2 regions of the Clostridium thermarum genome follow, and region 1 is predicted to be linked to the other one. Evidence: a T-box and tRNA genes for the amino acid it is inferred to sense, from the RefSeq annotation. Region 1 holds a T-box; the other holds one or more tRNA genes.
The links. The T-box of region 1 lies ahead of alaS (alanine--tRNA ligase). A T-box ahead of a tRNA ligase gene usually reads a tRNA of that ligase, here a tRNA-Ala.
Positions count from the first base shown of each region.

Region 2: it encodes a tRNA-Ala, which carries the amino acid that the T-box ahead of alaS (alanine--tRNA ligase) is inferred to sense. The anticodon was not compared.

Region 1 covers NZ_CP040924.1:1,691,217-1,706,228, forward strand. The annotation lists gene accB (acetyl-CoA carboxylase biotin carboxyl carrier protein) at 1-122, shown strand, start outside; gene fabZ (3-hydroxyacyl-ACP dehydratase FabZ) at 135-557, shown strand; gene FHY60_RS07660 (acetyl-CoA carboxylase biotin carboxylase subunit) at 569-1,918, shown strand; gene accD (acetyl-CoA carboxylase, carboxyltransferase subunit beta) at 1,915-2,778, shown strand; gene FHY60_RS07670 (acetyl-CoA carboxylase carboxyltransferase subunit alpha) at 2,787-3,599, shown strand; gene argF (ornithine carbamoyltransferase) at 3,715-4,698, shown strand; gene FHY60_RS07680 (nitroreductase family protein) at 4,751-5,308, shown strand; gene FHY60_RS07685 (RrF2 family transcriptional regulator) at 5,572-6,024, shown strand; gene nifS (cysteine desulfurase NifS) at 6,077-7,270, shown strand; gene nifU (Fe-S cluster assembly scaffold protein NifU) at 7,263-7,688, shown strand; gene FHY60_RS07700 (PRC-barrel domain-containing protein) at 7,806-8,306, shown strand; gene FHY60_RS07705 (AI-2E family transporter) at 8,326-9,327, shown strand; T-box leader at 9,378-9,551, shown strand; gene alaS (alanine--tRNA ligase) at 9,604-12,243, shown strand; gene FHY60_RS07715 (IreB family regulatory phosphoprotein) at 12,410-12,664, shown strand; gene ruvX (Holliday junction resolvase RuvX) at 12,708-13,124, shown strand; gene FHY60_RS07725 (DUF1292 domain-containing protein) at 13,151-13,414, shown strand; gene FHY60_RS07730 (Fur family transcriptional regulator) at 13,434-13,892, shown strand; gene FHY60_RS07735 (ribonuclease J) at 13,911-15,012, shown strand, end outside.
Region 2 covers NZ_CP040924.1:12,751-17,384, reverse strand. The annotation lists gene FHY60_RS00080 (DUF1667 domain-containing protein) at 1-53, opposite strand, end outside; gene FHY60_RS00075 (NAD(P)/FAD-dependent oxidoreductase) at 67-1,461, opposite strand; gene FHY60_RS00070 (transcription repressor NadR) at 1,500-2,015, opposite strand; gene FHY60_RS00065 (HD domain-containing protein) at 2,040-2,555, opposite strand; tRNA gene FHY60_RS00060 (tRNA-Ala) at 2,668-2,743, opposite strand; tRNA gene FHY60_RS00055 (tRNA-Ile) at 2,747-2,823, opposite strand; rRNA gene rrf (5S ribosomal RNA) at 2,827-2,943, opposite strand; rRNA gene FHY60_RS00045 (23S ribosomal RNA) at 2,990-4,634, opposite strand, start outside.

The DNA of each region.
Region 1 (15,012 bases):
TTGAAGCTATGAAGCTTATGAATGAGATAGAAAGCGAATGTAATGGAACAATTATAGAGGTGCTTGTAAAAGACGGAGAAATGGTAGAGTACAATCAGCCACTATTTAAAATAAAAGCGTAGGTTGGTGAATTTATGGATATAAGAGAAATTCAAAATATTTTACCTCACCGCTATCCCTTCCTGCTAATTGATAGAGTAGAGGAGGTAGTACCGGGGGTAAAGGTTACTGCATATAAGAATGTGACTATGAATGAATATTTCTTCCAGGGACATTTTCCTCAGGAGCCGGTTATGCCCGGTGTACTTATAATAGAAGCCCTGGCACAGACCGGAGCAGTATCTATTTTAAGTCTTGAAGAAAACAAAGGCAAAATAGCTTACTTTGCCGGTATAGATAAAGCTAAATTCAGAAGAAAAGTTGTGCCGGGAGATGTTTTAAAACTGGAGGTTGAGATAATCAAGGTTAAGGGGCCTGCCGGTGTGGGTAAAGCAGTGGCAACCGTTAACGGGCATAAGGCCTGCGAAGCTGAGATTACATTCATTGTCGGAAGATAATGGGAGGATATATGTTTAAAAAGATATTAATAGCTAATAGGGGTGAGATAGCTGTTAGAATAATCAGAGCCTGCAGAGAAATGGGTATAGCTACCGTAGCTGTATATTCAGAGGCGGATAGAGATGCCCTCCATGTGCAGCTGGCTGATGAGGCGGTATGTATTGGGCCAGCCCCATCCAAGGACAGCTATTTAAACATACAAAATATAATAAGTGCCACTGTATTGACTGGATCAGAGGCAATACATCCGGGCTTTGGATTTCTTTCAGAAAACAGTAAGTTTGCTAAGATGTGCAGGGAATGTAATATTGCTTTTATCGGCCCTGATGCTGAAAGTATAGAACTCATGGGAAATAAGGCTAAAGCCAGAGAAATTATGAAGGAGGCCGGGGTACCAGTTATTCCGGGAACTGAAGGGGCCTTGAAAAGTGATGAGGCTGCACATGAAATGGCAGAGATCATTGGATATCCTGTAATGATAAAGGCTGCAGCCGGTGGAGGCGGCAGAGGTATCAGAATAGTTTACAGCAGGGATGAACTTTCAAGGGCCTATAACACAGCGAAAACTGAAGCACAAGCCTGCTTTGGTGACGATACACTGTACATGGAAAAATTTATTGACAAGCCTCACCATATTGAATTTCAAATCCTTGGAGATAAATACGGCAATATCATCCACTTAGGTGAAAGGGAGTGTTCTATTCAACGAAGAAATCAAAAAGTGCTGGAGGAAGCTCCTTCTGCCTTCTTAACGCCGGAGCTAAGGATAAAAATGGGAGAGGCAGCAGTTAAGGCTGCAAGAAAGGTAGGCTACCACAATGCCGGAACCATAGAATTTTTAGTGGACAGCAACCATAACTTCTACTTTATGGAGATGAACACCAGAGTTCAAGTAGAGCATCCTATAACAGAGTTAGTAACAGGTATAGATATTGTAAAGCAACAAATAAGAATTGCTGCAGGAGAGGCACTTAATATAAAGCAAGAGGACATAAAGATAAGAGGTCATGCTATAGAGTGCAGAATTAATGCTGAAGACCCAAGCAAGGAGTTTAGACCTTCCCCGGGGAAAATTATGGGCCTTAACCTGCCCGGTGGACCGGGAGTAAGAGTAGATTGTGCTGTTTATCAAAGCTACAGCATTCCCCCACATTATGACTCAATGATAGCGAAGCTTATCGTTCATTCAGAGGACAGAAGCAGTGCTATAGCCAGAATGAAGAGGGCCTTAGGAGAACTGTTAATCGAAGGTGTAGTTACAAATATAGAATTTCAATATGAAATACTTTGTGATGACAGATTTGTTAAAGGAGAGTATGACACTTCATTCTTAAAAGATAAGTTGGTGAAAAGTGAATGATAAAGGACTTGTTTAAAAAACAGAAATATATTACTGTAAGCTCTACAACTTTGAGTACAGAAGAGGAACATAGACCTATTATTCCGGATGGAATGTGGATAAAATGCAATAACTGCGGTAAAATACTCTATAAAAGCGATGTGGAAGAAAACTATAATACCTGTAGTAATTGTAATTATCATTTTAGGTTATCCGCCAGTGATCGCCTTAAATATGTTCTGGATAAGGAGTCCTTCATTGAATTCGATAAAGGAATGAAAAGTGTTAATCCTATTAATTTTCAAGACTACGAAAGCAAGCTGGAGAAAACAGTGGAATTAGCAGGTGTCAATGAAGCGGTAGTAACAGGGAGAGGCAAGATCAACGGATTAGACACTGTTATTGCCGTAATGGACAGCAATTTTATGATGGGGAGTATGGGCTCTGTAGTTGGAGAAAAGATAACAAGGGCTGTGGAATATGCAACCAAGCAGAGACTGTCTATAATAATATTCACAGCTTCCGGCGGAGCCAGAATGCAGGAGGGCATAGTGTCCTTGATGCAGATGGCAAAGATAAGCGGAGCCATAGCTAAACATTCTGAAAGTAAGCTTCTTTATGTTACAGTCCTTACAGATCCTACCACCGGTGGTGTCACTGCCAGCTTTGCTATGGAAGGAGATATAATCCTGGCAGAACCGGGAGCACTAATCGGTTTTGCAGGAAAGAGAGTAATACAAGATACCATTAAACAAGAGCTGCCCAAGGGATTTCAAACTGCGGAATTTTTGCTACAGAAAGGTTTTATTGACAGTATAGTTCATAGAAGCGAACTTAGACGTACATTGGCCAATATACTATTGCTTCATAAGGAGAGATAATTATGTCTATGGGTATAAATAAGGAGAGAAGTGCTTGGGAAAAGGTAAATATGGCTCGTGCCCAAGAAAGACCTTCAGCAAAGCAGTATATAGATAGAATTTTTGATAACTTTATGGAGTTCCATGGAGACAGAAATTTCGGTGATGACCCTGCTATTATAGGAGGTATTGCTCAGTTAGACGGTAGAAGTGTTACTGTTATAGCTCAGCAAAAGGGTGAAAACACAAAGGACAACATCTTTAGAAACTTTGGTTGTCCTCATCCTGAAGGCTACAGAAAGGCACTAAGATTAATGCTGCAGGCAGAGAAGTTTGGCAGACCGGTTATTTGTTTTGTAGATACTCAAGGTGCCTATTGTGGAATAGGGGCTGAAGAACGAGGTCAGGGTGAAGCTATTGCAAGAAACCTGGTTACTATGATGAATCTAAAAACACCTATAATTTCAGTAGTTATAGGCCAAGGAGGAAGTGGTGGTGCTTTAGCTTTAGCGGTGGCAGATGAGGTCTGGATGTTGGAGAACTCAGTTTATTCTATACTGTCGCCAGAAGGCTTTGCTAGTATTTTATGGAAGGATGCTTCCAGAGCTCAAGAAGCAGCAGATATAATGAAGCTCACTGCAGAGGATCTGCTAAGTTTAAAGGTCATTGATAGGGTAATTATGGAACCCAATGGAGGAGCTCATAAGAATATAGACGCCATGGCTACTATACTAAAGGATAGATTTATTTCTACCTTAGAAAAGCTATGTAGCCTGGAAGAAGATAAATTATTAATGAAAAGGTATGAAAAGTTTAGAAAAATTGGGTATTATAAAGAATAAATATAAAAAAATACGTATAAATATTAAAAACTCCTGTGTACAACAGGAGTTTTTGTTGTATAATATATGTATAAATATAGATATATCATGTATAAATATTAATTGAGGTGGTTATATGACTGTTAATTTAAAGGGAAGAAGCTTTCTTACACTATTGGACTTTTCACCTTCGGAAATTCGATATCTGATTGATCTTGGACATGCATTAAAAAGAAAAAAGAAGAGTGGAGTCAGAGATAAGGTATTAGAAGGAAAAAACATAGTGTTAATTTTCGATAAAACTTCTACTAGGACAAGATGTGCTTTTGAAGTAGCTGCCTATGACGAAGGCGCCAATGTAACATACTTAAGTAACTCACAAATGGGTAAGAAGGAATCCATAGAAGATACAGCAGTAGTTTTGGGGAAATTCTATGATGGCATTGAGTTTAGAGGTTTTGATCCAAGCATAGTAGAAACCTTGGCGGAGAAGTCAGGTATACCGGTTTGGAACGGGTTGACGGATGAGGATCATCCAACACAAGTGTTGGCAGATTTTATGACCTTGGAGGAAAAGGTCAATAAGCCATTAAAGGATATAAAGCTCACCTTTGTTGGAGATGCGAGAAACAATATGTCCAACGCCTTGATGTATGGCTGTGCCAAAATGGGTATGACATATGTGGCCTATGGACCAAAGGAGTTGTGGCCTTCACAGGAGGTACTTGATAAGGCTAACAGTATAGCTGCTGAAACCGGGGCAAAGATTATTGTCACAGATAACATAATAGACTTAGCAGGCTCAGATGCAATATATACTGATATTTGGGCTTCCATGGGAGAAGAGGATAAAATGCAGGAAAGAGTAAAAATCCTCTCACCTTATAAGGTTACAAAGGACCTGCTGAAGGCAGCTGACAATGAGAATGTTATATTTATGCATTGTCTGCCGGCCTATCATGATTTTAACACGCAGACTGCAAAATACTATATCGAGGAACAGGGTATAGATATTAGAGAAGTTTCAGATGAAGTATTTAGAAGCAAGCATTCAGTGGTTTTTGATGAGGCAGAAAACAGATTACATTCCATAAAGGCGGTTATGGTGGCAACACTGTAATTATATTGTTTTCAGTTACTTTAAATATTCAAGGGGGCTAGGGTGTTTAGAGATGGAAAACAAAATTGATCAAATATACTCAAGAAGAATTATAAGGAGCTACTCCAATAAAAAGGTAGAGAAACAAAAGATCAAGTTGCTGTTAGAAGCCGCAATGGCAGCACCAAGTGCCTGTAATAATGAGCCTTGGGAGTTCGTTGTTATTTTGGAGGAAGAAACACTGTGTAAAATAAAAAAATGCCTAAAAACCACAAGGTATAAGGCACCATTGGCAATAGCTGTCTGCGGAAATATGAAACTTGCCAGGGGCAGCATGGAGACGTATTGGATTCAGGACTGCAGTGCAGCCATAGAGAACATGCTGTTGGCTTCTTCCGGTATTGGCTTGGGCGGTGTATGGGTAAGTGTATATCCTTACAAAAATATCATTGAGGCTGTAAGTGAGATTTTATGCATACCTGAACACGTAATTCCTTTGGGAATTGTGCATATCGGTTATCCAGCTGAAATAAAGGAACCGAGAATACAATATAATGAAAGGCGTATTTATTGGGGCAAATACGAACCGGAAAGAAATCTCAAGGGAAGGCCTAAGAACATGGAATACTGAAATAATCACGGAACACGCGGAAAGCGTGGAATTGTATTGAAGGGGTATTCTTTATTTTTATCTGTACCAGTAAAAAGTAAGGTAAGTTTTGGCTTACCTTGCTTTTTTATTGATAGATTTCATATGCTTAAAAATATTTCAGTCAATTTAAAATAGCGGGCTGAATAAAAGGAAACTTGTATATATAGTTGACAATTATGGTCGGATTTGTTATTCTAAAATTAAAGTATACTAAAAGAGTCGGGATTAAAGGAAGTGATGAAATGAAGCTGTCTACCAGAGGAAGATATGGGATAAAGGCTATGGTAGATTTGGCAGTACATTATGGAGATGAACCTATTTCTATAAAGAGCATATCAGAAAGACAGGGAATATCCGAATACTATTTGGAGCAGCTGTTTGCACCTTTAAGAAAAGCGGGCTTGATAAAGAGTATAAGAGGTGCTCAAGGTGGGTATATTTTAACCAGGTCACCTAAGGAAATAACAGTAGCTGATATATTCAAGGTTTTGGAAGGACCTGTGGAAATCTCAGAATGTCTTGACGGATTGGTCTGCAGCAATGAAGACTACTGTGCCACAAGACTTCTTTGGGAAAAGATAAAGCTTAGTATAGACAGCGTGTTAGAAACAACTACCCTATGGGATATAGTTGATAATTATAACAAAATGAAAGATAAGAGAAATGATTATCCTCTAAAAATCCAAGAGACTTAATAAGGCGTGGTTTTTTAGAATTTGCTCTATATACTTTAAGGAAGGTGAAAAAATGAATAAAACCATATACATGGATTATGCTGCAACCACTTACACAAAGAGAGAAGTGGTTGAAGAAATGCTGCCCTATTTTACCGAGAATTTTGGTAACCCATCATCAATATATTCTCTATCAAGAGTGACAAAGAAGGCTATTGATGTAAGCAGAGATAGAGTAGCAAAGGCTCTAAATGCGGATTCGTCGGAAATATACTTTACAGGCTCTGGATCAGAAGCAGACAATTGGGCTATAAAGGGTGTTGCCCTTGCTAACAGAAAAAAAGGCAATCATATTATAACAACAAAAATAGAGCACCATGCTGTTCTACACACTTGTGAATATTTAGAAAAGAATGGTTTCGAGGTAACTTATTTGCCTGTAGATAAGGAAGGCTTTATTAGTCTAGAGGATTTAAAGGCTGCAATTAAGGATACTACAATTTTAGTTTCCGTAATGTTTGCTAACAATGAAATAGGAACAATTCAGCCAATTAAAGAAATTGGCCAAATATGCAGAGATAGAAAGATATTATTCCATACTGATGCTGTTCAGGCAATTGGTAACATAGCTGTAGATGTAAAGGATATGAACATAGACTTGCTTTCCTTGGCTGGACATAAGTTCTATGGACCAAAGGGAGTAGGAGCCTTATATATAAGAAAAGGCGTGAAAATTGACAACTTAATCCACGGCGGCGGACAGGAAAGAGCCCGCAGAGCCGGAACAGAAAACGTAGCAGGAGTTGTGGGTTTGGGCAAGGCTATAGAACTTGCAACAGCTAATATAGAAGAAAAGAATGCAAAACTGATAGCTCTAAGAGATAAGCTTGTAGAAGGTTTGCTAAAGGTTCCTTATACAAGATTAAATGGACCTAAGGGTGACAAGAGACTACCGGGTAATGTCAATGTTTGTTTTGAATTCATCGAAGGAGAATCAGTACTTTTACTTCTCGATGATGCGGGAATCTGCGCATCCAGCGGTAGTGCCTGCACATCTGGGGCTTTAGATCCTTCTCATGTACTTTTGGCAATAGGATTACCTCATGAAATTGCTCACGGATCTTTAAGGCTAAGCCTTGGAGAAGGAAATACAGAGGAAGAAGTAGATTATGTATTGGAAGTTATTCCTAACATAGTAAAAAGACTTAGAGATATGTCACCATTATGGGAGTCAGTAGTTAAAAAGGGAGGAAGCAGCAATGTATAGCGAAAAGGTTATGGATCATTTCAGGAATCCAAGAAATGTAGGAGAAATAGAAGACGCAAACGGAGTAGGTGAAGTTGGTAACGCAAAATGCGGAGATATAATGAAAATATACCTGAAGGTTGAAGACAATATTATTAAGGATGTTAAGTTTAAGACCTATGGCTGTGGTTCGGCAATAGCTTCTTCAAGTATGGCTACTGAATTAATAAAGGGTAAGACTTTAGATGAAGCATGGAAGCTAACAAACAAAGCCGTGGCAGAGGCATTAGATGGTCTGCCACCTGTAAAAATGCATTGTTCAGTATTGGCTGAGGAAGCTATACACAAGGCCATAAACGACTATAGAATTAATCATGGTTTGGAACCTTGGGATATGGTTGAACATGATGATATACATGATCATGTTCATGGTGAATAAGTTAGATTAGGCAGAAGCTGTCGCTTTAAATATTAAGTGCGACAGCTTCTTTTTGTTGTATGATATTCCCTTCATTGAGAAATAATAAGTATATTATTGATGAAGAGGGGCTGTACTATGTCGTTGTACAGATTAAAGGATTTCTTGACAAAGAATGTTCTATATAGTGATGGCAAGAAGGCCGGCATTGTATCAGATGTGATAGTGAATTTTAATGAAAAGAAAGTACAGGGTTTTTCTGTATCTGGAGGCAGTATACTGAGAAGAAAAAACAAAGTTGTATATATTGAGAACATTATATATTATGATTGCAGTATAATAATAGGCAAAATGTCAGAAAAAAAACTCTTGACCTTCTCTGCGGTAAAAGGTATGGAGGTAACAGACATCAAGGGCAATATAATTGGAATTGCAGAGGACATTTTGTTTGATAATAAGTTTAAACTTAGAGGCATTATCATCAGCCCGGGAATGATCAGAAAGCTCGTAATAGGTAAGGGAATTTTGCTTATAAATGAACTGATTTTTGGAGATAAAAACATTCTATATTTTGGAAAAGGGAACTTTCGCTATACAAGTTTAAGACATGAAATAAGTGGTGCTGATTACTATGAATAGGATTTTAAAATATAAAGTTTTGAGATATATCTTAATTTTAACAGTCTCTTTATTGGCATTATTTCTACTGACTACTAATCCTATTATAAAAGAAGTCCTGGGTACATTATTCATAGCCTTTGTCATAGCCTATTCTTTAAAACCTGTACAGGATAAGTTAATAGAAAAAGGAATTGGAAAGAAAATATCTTCAATTGTTATATTGCTGGGCTTGCTTCTTGGTATTGCTGTAATACTTGTATTTTTGATACCAAATATAATAAGGGAAACCTTAAATATAGGAAATACCTTTGATGAATTTGAGGGGATAATCAACAATATTAATAAAAGAATAGAGGAGTTATCCAGCAACAGATATTTTAAAAATGTGATTACCATAGCTTTGAGTAAGATAGAAAAGGCGGTAACAGGATTTTGCGAGAATGCCTTTGACTGCATTTTTGAAAAGAGCGGAAACCTCTTATCCATTGCAGTGATTCCGATTTTAGTTTATTATATCTTGTCAGATGGACATAAAATAGGAAAGAATTTCATTGCCTTTATACCGCACAAAAAACGACCGGTGATGAGAAATTTATCCAAGGATATAAATTTGATGCTGTCAAAGTATATTTTAAGCCAATTCCTGTTAAGTGCACTAATAAGCATCATGACCTTTTTTGTGTTGTTGGCTCTCGGGGTGGATTTTCCTCTGCTTCTATCCTTGCTCAATGGCATCTTCAATGTGATTCCATACTTTGGACCCTTATTTGGAGCTGTACCACCAGTATTGGTAGCACTTATTGACTCCCCAAAAACAGCCCTATGGACAGCGGTCCTTTTGAATCTCATACAGCAGATAGAGGGTGATATTATATCACCTAAAATCACTGGAGAAACTGTAAATATACACCCCTTGTTTATAATCTTGCTCCTCATAGCAGGTGGAAAGGTTGGTGGCTTTGTGGGCATGGTAATGGCAGTACCGGTGGCGGTAATGGTAAAGGTGATTCTCGAAGACTTAGACTATTACATGTATTAAAGCTATTGACATAAAATCTCGAATAATTTATAATTTGCCTATATATTTAATAATCAGTGATGACGAGAATTAGTAGATTGATTGATTCATTCAGAGAGGAAGTGGTTGGTGAGAACTTCTTGATAGATTTATCGAAGCTGTCTCTGAGCTTTTCTTTAAGGAGATGCAGGAATTTCTATTCCTGTAATTAGGGTGGTACCGCGAAATAGACTTTCGTCCCTTGTGGATGAGAGTCCTTTTATTTTATAAATACTATATTTAAGGGAGGATATACACATGAGATTCATGGGCCTAAATGAAGTTAGAGAAGCTTATTTGAAATTCTTTGAAAGCAAAGAACATTTAAGACTGGATAGTTTTTCACTGGTTCCGAAAAATGATAACAGTCTGTTACTAATAAATGCAGGTATGGCGCCGTTAAAGCCATATTTCACTGGGCTTGCAAAGCCACCAAAGACAAGAATAACTACCTGCCAAAAGTGTATAAGAACTGGTGATATCGACAATGTAGGAAAAACATCAAGGCATGCTACCTATTTCGAAATGCTTGGTAATTTTTCCTTCGGTGACTACTTTAAGGAAGAAGTAATTCCATGGGCTTGGGAATTTGTAACTAAGGTATTGGAAATTCCAAAAGAGAAGCTATATGTTACTATATATGAAGAAGATGATGAGGCCTTTGAAATTTGGTCAAAGAGCACAGATGTAGATCCTTCAAGAATTTTCCGTCTCGGTAAGAAGGATAACTTCTGGGAAATAGGTCAGGGACCCTGCGGACCATGTTCTGAGATTCACTTCGACAGAGGAGTAGGGGTAATAAAGACTGTCGAGGAATTTGAGGCAGCTGCTGATGCCGATAGAGTAGTAGAGTTCTGGAACCTTGTATTTACACAATTTGATAAGGATGAAAATGGTGTATACCATAGATTGGCCAATCCTAATATTGATACCGGTATGGGCTTGGAGAGAATGGCAGCCCTAATGCAAGGCAAGAACACTATATTTGAAGTGGATACAATAAATTCTATTTTACAGGAAGTTTGTAGAGTGTCCAATACTGTGTACGGCGAAAATGCCGCAAAGGATGTATCCATAAGAATCATTACAGACCACATAAGAAGTGTAAGCATGATGATCTGCGACGGAGTGCTCCCATCAAATGAAGGAAGAGGCTATGTTTTAAGAAGACTCCTCAGAAGAGCTGCAAGACATGGAAGACTTCTTGGTCTAACCAGTGCCTTCCTGTATAACCTATGTGATATAGTGGTGGAAAATTCTAAAGGTGCATATCCGGAATTAGAAGAGAAAAAGGACTATATCAAGAATGTAATAAAGATAGAAGAAGAAAGATTTGAAGAAACAATTGACTCCGGTATGGGAATATTGGCTGAGTATATTTCCGAATTAGAAAAGTCCGGCGAAAAGGTTCTGAAGGGTGAGCTTGTATTTAAACTTTATGATACCTATGGCTTCCCTGTGGAATTGACAGAGGAAATATTAGCTGAAAAGGGCCTTGGACTGGATATGGAAGCTTTTAATGTGGAAATGAAGCTGCAGAAGGAAAGAGCAAGAAAGGCAAGAGGCGAATCTAACTATATGGGCAGCGAAGACAGCATTACAAACAAAATACCGGCTGAATACAATACAAACTTTGTAGGTTATGACCATACAGAATATAGCTCAAAGGTATCTCTTTTAATTAAGGATGAGGAGTTTGCAGAGGTCCTTGAGGCCGGAGACAAGGGAATAATCCTTGTGGAAGAAACTCCTTTCTATGCTGAAATGGGGGGACAGATAGGAGATAAGGGTATAATTTACAGCGATAATTTTAAAGCAGAGGTAGAAGATTGCAAAAAGAGCGTTGCAGGAAAGACCCTACATTTTGCAACTGTACTGGAAGGAAGCTTAAAACAGGGGAATGAAGTAAAGCTTAAGGTAGATTCAGTTAGAAGAAACAATATCAGAAAGAACCATACTGCAACTCATATGCTACAGGCAGCCCTCAAGGAAGTGATGGGAGACCATGTACATCAGTCCGGTTCTCTTGTAGATGAAGATAAGTTGAGATTCGACTTTACTCACTTTACTGCAATGACTGAGGAAGAAATCAGCAGGGTAGAAGAAATAGTAAATGCAAAAATTATGGAAGCAACTTCCGTTGAAACAGAAGAGATGGGTATAGAAGCAGCAAGAGAAAAAGGTGCTATGGCACTCTTTGACGAAAAATACGGTGATATTGTAAGAGTGGTTTCCGTTGGAGATTTCAGCATAGAGCTCTGCGGTGGAACTCACGTATCAAATTCCGGTGAAATCGGCCTCTTTAAGATAACCTCCGAAAGCGGTGTAGCTGCAGGTATAAGAAGAATAGAGGCTATTACAGGCTTTAATGCAATAAAGTTCTTAAATGAAAAGCTTACAACTATAAAAGACATTGCTAATACAATAAAATGTAATCCAAAAGAAGTAGTGAATAAATCTGCTGCTCTTGTACAGGAATTAAAAGAAAAAGACAAGGAAATAAATGAACTAAAGAAAGAGCTTGCTAAAGGCGCAGAAGGAGAACTTCTAAATAAGATTAAAGAAGTTAAAGGCGTAAAATATATTGCTGCTGTAGTTGATAATATGGACAGTGAGAACCTGAGAGAATTGGGAGATAGACTGAGAAATAAGTTAGACAACGGACTTGTTGTTCTTGGAAGTGCTTTTGATGAAAAAGTAGTTCTGCTGGCAATGGCAACTAAGGAAGCTGTGGCTAAGGGAGTACACTGCGGTAAAATCATCAAAGACGTAGCAGCAGTAACCGGTGGCGGCGGCGGTGGCCGTCCAGATATGGCTCAAGCCGGAGGAAAAATGCCGGGAAAATTACCGGAAGCAATGAATGTTGTTGAAAAGTTATTAGAAACTTTAGTTAAATAGTGTACTTTTAAATGATTTTCATTTATAATATAAGTGTAGTAATGTTTACCATTATATATTATAATGAAGAAGTTAATACTTAATTATGATACCTTAAGCTAAAGTATTCCTAGCAAGGGGGTGAAGTCTGTAAGAAATCATAACCATGATTTTATACAGGATTAATATGGATAAAAATGATTACACAATGCAGTTTAATTTTATAAACAATAAAAGGGATTTAACTAAAGCAATTTTAACTCAAGTATATGATTCACTGAAGGAAAAGGGCTATAATCCGGTAAACCAGTTGGTGGGTTATCTAATTTCCGGAGACCCTACATATATAACCAATTATAATGGTGCCAGAGCTCTGGTTAGAAAGCTGGAACGTGATGAAATTCTTGAAGAAGTTTTAAAATCTTATTTAGGTATAAAATAAAAGTGCCCTTTTTAGGGCATTTTTATTTTAAGAATGGAGAACTATGAGAATACTAGGACTAGATGTTGGTGAAAAAACTATTGGAGTGGCTGTCAGTGACCCATTGGGGTTAACGGCGCAGGGTATTTGTACAATAAAGCGTAAAAGCGTAAATGTTGATATAGATGAAATAAACAAATATGTGGTAGAATATGGTTGTGATCTTATTGTATTGGGTTTGCCCAAAAATATGAATGGCACCATAGGTCCATCAGGAGAAAAGGTTTTAAAATTGGCTGAAAAAATCCAAGAAAGATTAAATATTAAGGTGGATACATGGGACGAAAGGCTTACGACCGTTGCAGCCCACCGAGTTATGCTGGAAGCTGACCTATCCAGAAATAAGAGAAAAAAGATTGTTGATAAATTAGCTGCTATGTATATTTTACAAGGTTATCTTGACAGATTGTCAAATAAATAAATATTAATAGAAAAGGAGAGTTAAATATGGAAAATGATGTAGAATCAATCGTATTGACTGACGAAGAAGGAAATGAAACTGAATTCGAAGTAATAACTAAGTTTGACATTGAAGAAAACGAGTATGTTATTGTAGTGCCTGTTGATGGTGACGAAGATGAAGCGGTAGCACTTAAGATTGAACAGGATGAGGCTGGCAATGACATTTTAGTTACTATTGAAGACGAGGAAGAATTTCAAATGGTCAATGAAGCCTATGAGGCAATTTTTTCTGGTGATGACCTAAATTAATATTGAAGAGGTATTAAAGATGGCTAAGATGCATGCTGATGAAGTTAAAAGATTAAAAGAAAACTTAAAAGCAAAGGGCTATAAGCTTACTCCTCAACGGAGGGCTATAGTTGACTGTATCGTCAGCAGTGAGGGAAAGCACCTTACTGCTGAGGAAATTTATGACCTGGTAAAGGAAGATTGCGCCGAGATTGGGCTTGCTACGGTATACAGAACAATTGCTATGCTTGAAGAATTGGGCATAGTGAGCAGATTAGAACTCGGTGACAATATCAGTAGATATGAAATTGTTCACGAAGAGGAAAACCATCAACATCATCATTTGATATGTAATAATTGTTCAAAAGTATTAGAAGTAGAAGGAGATTTACTGGATATACTGGAACAAAACATTGAAGAAAAATATAAGTTCAAAATTAAAAATCATAGTGTCAGATTTTTTGGCATTTGTTATGAGTGCTCTAAGGAAGAACAGTAATAGAAGGAGGATGATTCAATGAGGAGGGATAAGGATAAGATCAAAATAATACCTCTTGGGGGACTTAATGAGATAGGAAAAAACCTTACCGTTATTGAATATAAGGATGAGATAATAGTAATAGATTGCGGGCTTAGATTCCCTGATGAAGAAATGTTTGGAATTGATATAGTAATTCCGGATGTGAGCTATCTGATAAAGAATGCAGATAAGGTTAAGGGGATATTCCTTACCCATGGACATGAGGACCATATAGGGGCTCTACCCTATGTATTAAAACAGATAAATGTACCGGTATATGGAACAAAGCTAACCTTGGGTATTGTGGAAATGAAGCTTAAGGAACATGGACTTTTGAGTGTTACAGAACTTAAAAGAGTAAGTCCTAAGGATGTAATAAAGTTGAATAATGTTTCAGTAGAATTTATAAAGACTAACCATAGTATTGCGGATTCGGTGGCTATTGCGATTCATACGCCTTTAGGAGTTGTGCTGCATACCGGTGATTTCAAAGTAGACTATACCCCAATAGATGGAGAGGTAATAGACTTATCTAGATTTGCTGAACTTGGAAGAAAAGGCGTACTTGTAATGTTGGCTGACAGTACAAATGTTGAACGTCCAGGTTATACCATGTCGGAAAGTACTGTTGGCGATACTTTTGAGAGATTTTTTACTGCTGCAAAGGGAAGAATTATTGTAGCTACCTTTGCCTCAAATATCCACAGAATTCAGCAAATTATATCCGCAGCCAATAAATATGGCAGAAAGGTAGCGGTATCAGGAAGAAGCTTGGAAAACATCGTAGCTGTTGGTACGGAACTCGGCTATATCCATATTGACAAAGATAACTTTATCAGCATTGATACTATCAATAAGTATCCACCGGATAAGGTGACAATAATAACTACTGGCAGCCAGGGAGAAACGATGTCTGCTCTTTCCAGGATTGCAAGCAATGAGCATAAAAAGGTCAGCATCATGGAGGGTGATATGGTTATAATCTCTGCTTCACCTATACCTGGTAACGAGAAATTGGTATCCAGAGTTATTAATCAACTGTTTAAAAATGGTGCAGAAGTAATTTATGAATCACTAGCAGATGTCCATGTATCTGGTC
Region 2 (4,634 bases), 1.7 Mb from region 1:
AGGGTAGTTAATACCTCTTTTCTCTCTTTATCATTTTGCTTCCCATATTCCATACCCATACATCCCTCACACACTGTCAAACTCCTTAATTCTGTTTAATATAATTTTAGACTTCTTTGAATCCAAAACAATCTCTGTAACATGCCTATTAGTTTCCCTAGCTAATATTGAAATTATTTTATTTAAGCAATAGGATCCCTTACATCTTCCTAAAGTTGCTCCAGTTCTTCTCTGTATTCCTTCAAGAGTTCTTGCTCCTAAAGGTCTTCTAATGCTGTCTACAATTTCTCCCTCGGTTATCATTTGACAGGTACATATAATATTTCCGTATTTTTTATCTAACTTTATTAAGTTTTGCCTTTCATCGTTAGGTAATTCTCTAAACCTAAATACATCTCTTCGGCTATCTTTAAAGTTTTTTCTTAGCTTTGCATTTAAATTGCCAACTATAGTTTCGCATACCATCTTTGCTATAGAAGGTGTCATAGTTACCTGTCCATAATGGTTACCGGTTATCCTAACATAACCATTGTTTAAATAACTGTCATCAATTATCATTACATCACTCCTATAAGGTGAAGAATAAAAGCTATCGATTTGATTTTTATCTACCTCACCAACTAGACTCACAGCCTTATTCAGTGTTTCCTCAAGATTTAGTACTTTCTTTGTCCTTACAGAAACCAAGTTATGTTCCATTAGCGTATTTATGTAGTATGCCGTATCTCCATCTTCTCCAAGTGAAAATACTATTTTTGAATAGGTATCCTTCTCTTCCTCTTCTAATACAAAATAATTAATATATTCTTCCTGTTTATAGGCTAGTTTTCTGTCCGCATCGATACTATAATGATCACCAGGTGTAGTATTAACCACTACCTTACAAGTGAACTTATTTTTATTTGTAGTAACCCTTACTCCTTTAGATATACTTTCTATGTCAACGACCTCTTCAGATAATCTGAAAATGACTCCATTATCAAAAGCTACCTCTCCATAGGCTATAGCAAGGTCATACGGGCATACAACCCCTGTATTTGGCGAATATAAGGCTTTTACAACACTTTTACTCAGAGATGATTCCTTTGTCCTTGCTTCATCTCCTGAAAGTAGCTCCACGTAATCAATGCCTCTTTGTTGAGCACTTTTATACATTTTTTCTATTTGTTCTACACCTTTAGCCCCTTCTGCTGTTATCAGTGAACCACATCGTTTAAATGGTATGTTAAATTTCTTAGTTATTTCACTGAACATCGAATTTCCCATAAACTCAAGCTTTGCCATTAGAGTATCTTCACATTCCATTCCGTCATAAACAATAGCTGTATTGGTCAAAGCTACATCATCGGCAATATCATAATCCTTTTCTATTAATGCTATATTTAAACTATATTTTGATAGCTCATAGGCTACAGCACAGCCTATGATTCCTCCACCTAGTACTAATACATCATAATCCATAGTCGTCCTCCTATTTATAGGCTTAGCAATTCTGCAAATTAATCACAGGCTAAGTATCCCTTTTCTTTTAATTCACTTAATACGGCGTCTATGGTACCCTCACTGTCAGCTACAATTGTATGCATATGAACCCCGCCGGTTAGTCCCGATAAGGGCTGGGCCTTTTCTTTATTAAATTTCTCCATAAAGCTTTCAACATCTTTTAAGTTCTTAACCATCAACATTCCTTTTATTTCACCATATAGAGGGTGTTCAACAATAACATCCTCTATAGTTGCTCCATACTTAGTTATAATTTTTAGCTCTTCCTCAATATCCTCTCTTTTATGGCATACGGCTATTAATCTTTTAACCTTATAAGAATAATTCGATGGTATAATGTAACCTTCTGGTGTAGCTATAATATTTTCTCCCTCTGCTCTTAATATGGCAATGTCCTTTACAATTACTTGTCTTGTTACCCCCATTTCTGAGGCTAGTATATGTCCTTTCTGAGGTTCATTATCGGATCTCAACTTATTTAATATATACTTTCTTCTTTCCTTTGAATTCATTCTCTCACCACCCTATTATCTTATTTAGTTTAGGCCATCCGCATGCTTTAATATATCTAATTCCTCATCATTTATTATACCATTGTTATGATGATTTCTCACTAAGTATAGAAATCTATCATCATATCTCTTTAGTTCTTTTAGAATTTCATACCCCTTTTCAGCATGGTTAAAGTATACATCCACTTTTTTAACCTTCGTTAACCTTCTGAGATTACTTGGTGAAATTTTGTTCATTATTACTAATAACGATTTATCTATTATATTTATTCTTTTCTCTATTTTACCTATATCATGAAGCAAAGCAACTTTTTTAAAATCTTCTTTACTTATAGACAAGGCTGATTTATCCTTGATATCTTCTAAAAACTTTTCAACATCATGGGCTACTCTAATACAGTGCTTTTGTTCTGATACTGATAACATGAAAAATAACTTTTGCTCTTCAGTATCTAGAATACAATTCACATATTCTATGTCATCCTTTGTTACTTTACTAAAGGCAGCCCATATAAATTGCTTTACCCTATAAAGTCCCATAATTCACCTCATATTTGTTAGTATTTAAATTGCTATAATTTTATTTTATATTTTTTAATATATATTAACAAATAAAATAAAAAACCATGAACAAAAGTTCATGGTTTTCTTATGGTGGAGATAAAGAGATTCGAACTCTTGACCCCCTGCGTGCAAGGCAGGTGCTCTCCCAGCTGAGCTATACCCCCAAATGGTGGACCTTCAGGGACTCGAACCCCGGACCAACCGGTTATGAGCCGGTTGCTCTAACCAACTGAGCTAAAGATCCATAACCTGGCAACGTCCTACTCTTCCACTCAGTCTCCCGAGCAGTACCATCGGCGCTGTGAGTCTTAACCATCGTGTTCGGAATGGGAACGGGTGTAACTCTCACGCTATTATCACCAGATACTAGAGAAGCTTGTTCTCTGAAAATTGCACATAAGAATGTGTTTTAGGTCAAGTCCTCGACCTATTAGTACTAGTCAGCTTAACACATTGCTGTGCTTACACCTCTAGCCTATCAACCTTGTGTTCTTCAAGGGGTCTTACTGACTTACGTCATGGGAAATCTTATCTTGAGGTGGGCTTCACGCTTAGATGCTTTCAGCGTTTATCCCGTCCCGACATAGCTACCCAGCGGTGCTCCTGGCAGAACAACTGGTACACCAGAGGTCAGTCCATCCCGGTCCTCTCGTACTAAGGACAGCTCCTCTCAAATTTCCTACGCCCGCGACGGATAGGGACCGAACTGTCTCACGACGTTCTGAACCCAGCTCGCGTGCCGCTTTAATGGGCGAACAGCCCAACCCTTGGGACCTACTTCAGCCCCAGGATGCGACGAGCCGACATCGAGGTGCCAAACCTCCCCGTCGATGTGGACTCTTGGGGGAGATCAGCCTGTTATCCCCGAGGTAGCTTTTATCCGTTGAGCGATGGCCCTCCCACGAGGTACCACCGGATCACTAAGTCCGACTTTCGTCCCTGCTCCACTTGTGGGTGTCGCAGTCAGGCTCCCTTCTGCCTTTACACTCTACGAACGATTTCCAACCGTTCTGAGGGAACCTTTGAGCGCCTCCGTTACTTTTTAGGAGGCGACCGCCCCAGTCAAACTGCCCACCTAACAATGTCCCGTCACCAGCTTCATGGTGTCCGGTTAGAATCTCAGTATCATCAGGGTGGTATCCCAAGGTCGACTCCACAAAGGCTGACGCCCTTGCTTCCAAGTCTCCCACCTATCCTGTACAGATAATACCGAAACTCAATGCTAAGCTACAGTAAAGCTCTACGGGGTCTTTCCGTCCAATCGCGGGTAGCAAGCATCTTCACTTGCACTACAATTTCGCCGGATTTGCAGTTGAGACAGTGCCCAAATCATTACGCCATTCGTGCGGGTCGGAACTTACCCGACAAGGAATTTCGCTACCTTAGGACCGTTATAGTTACGGCCGCCGTTTACTGGGGCTTAAGTTCATGCCTTCGCTTGCGCTAAGCAATCCCCTTAACCTTCCAGCACCGGGCAGGCGTCAGCCCCTATACATCAGCTTACGCTTTAGCAGAGACCTGTGTTTTTGCTAAACAGTTGCTTGGGCCTATTCTCTGCGGCCTACTCGCGTAGGCACCCCTTCTCCCGAAGTTACGGGGTCAATTTGCCGAGTTCCTTAACTGCAATTCTTCCGCTGGTCTTAGGATTCTCTCCTCACCTACCTGTGTCGGTTTGCGGTACGGGCACTACTTCACTCCCTAGAGGCTTTTCTTGGCAGCGTGGAATCAGATACTTCGCTACTAAATTTCGCTCCCCATCACACCTCAGCATTGAACAGACGGATTTGCCTATCTGTTCTGCCTAGATGCTTAGACCCACATCCAATAGTGGGCACATCCTATCCTCCTGCGTCACCCCATCGGTAATAACGCGTCATAGTGGTATCGGAATATCAACCGATTGTCCATCGCCTACGCCTCTCGGCCTCGGCTTAGGTCCCGACTAACCCTGGGAGGACGAGCCTTCCCCAGGAAACCTTAGGTTTTCGACCAAAGAGATTCTCACTCTTTTCTCGCTACTTATTCCAGCATTCTCTCTCCTGTACAGTCCACCAC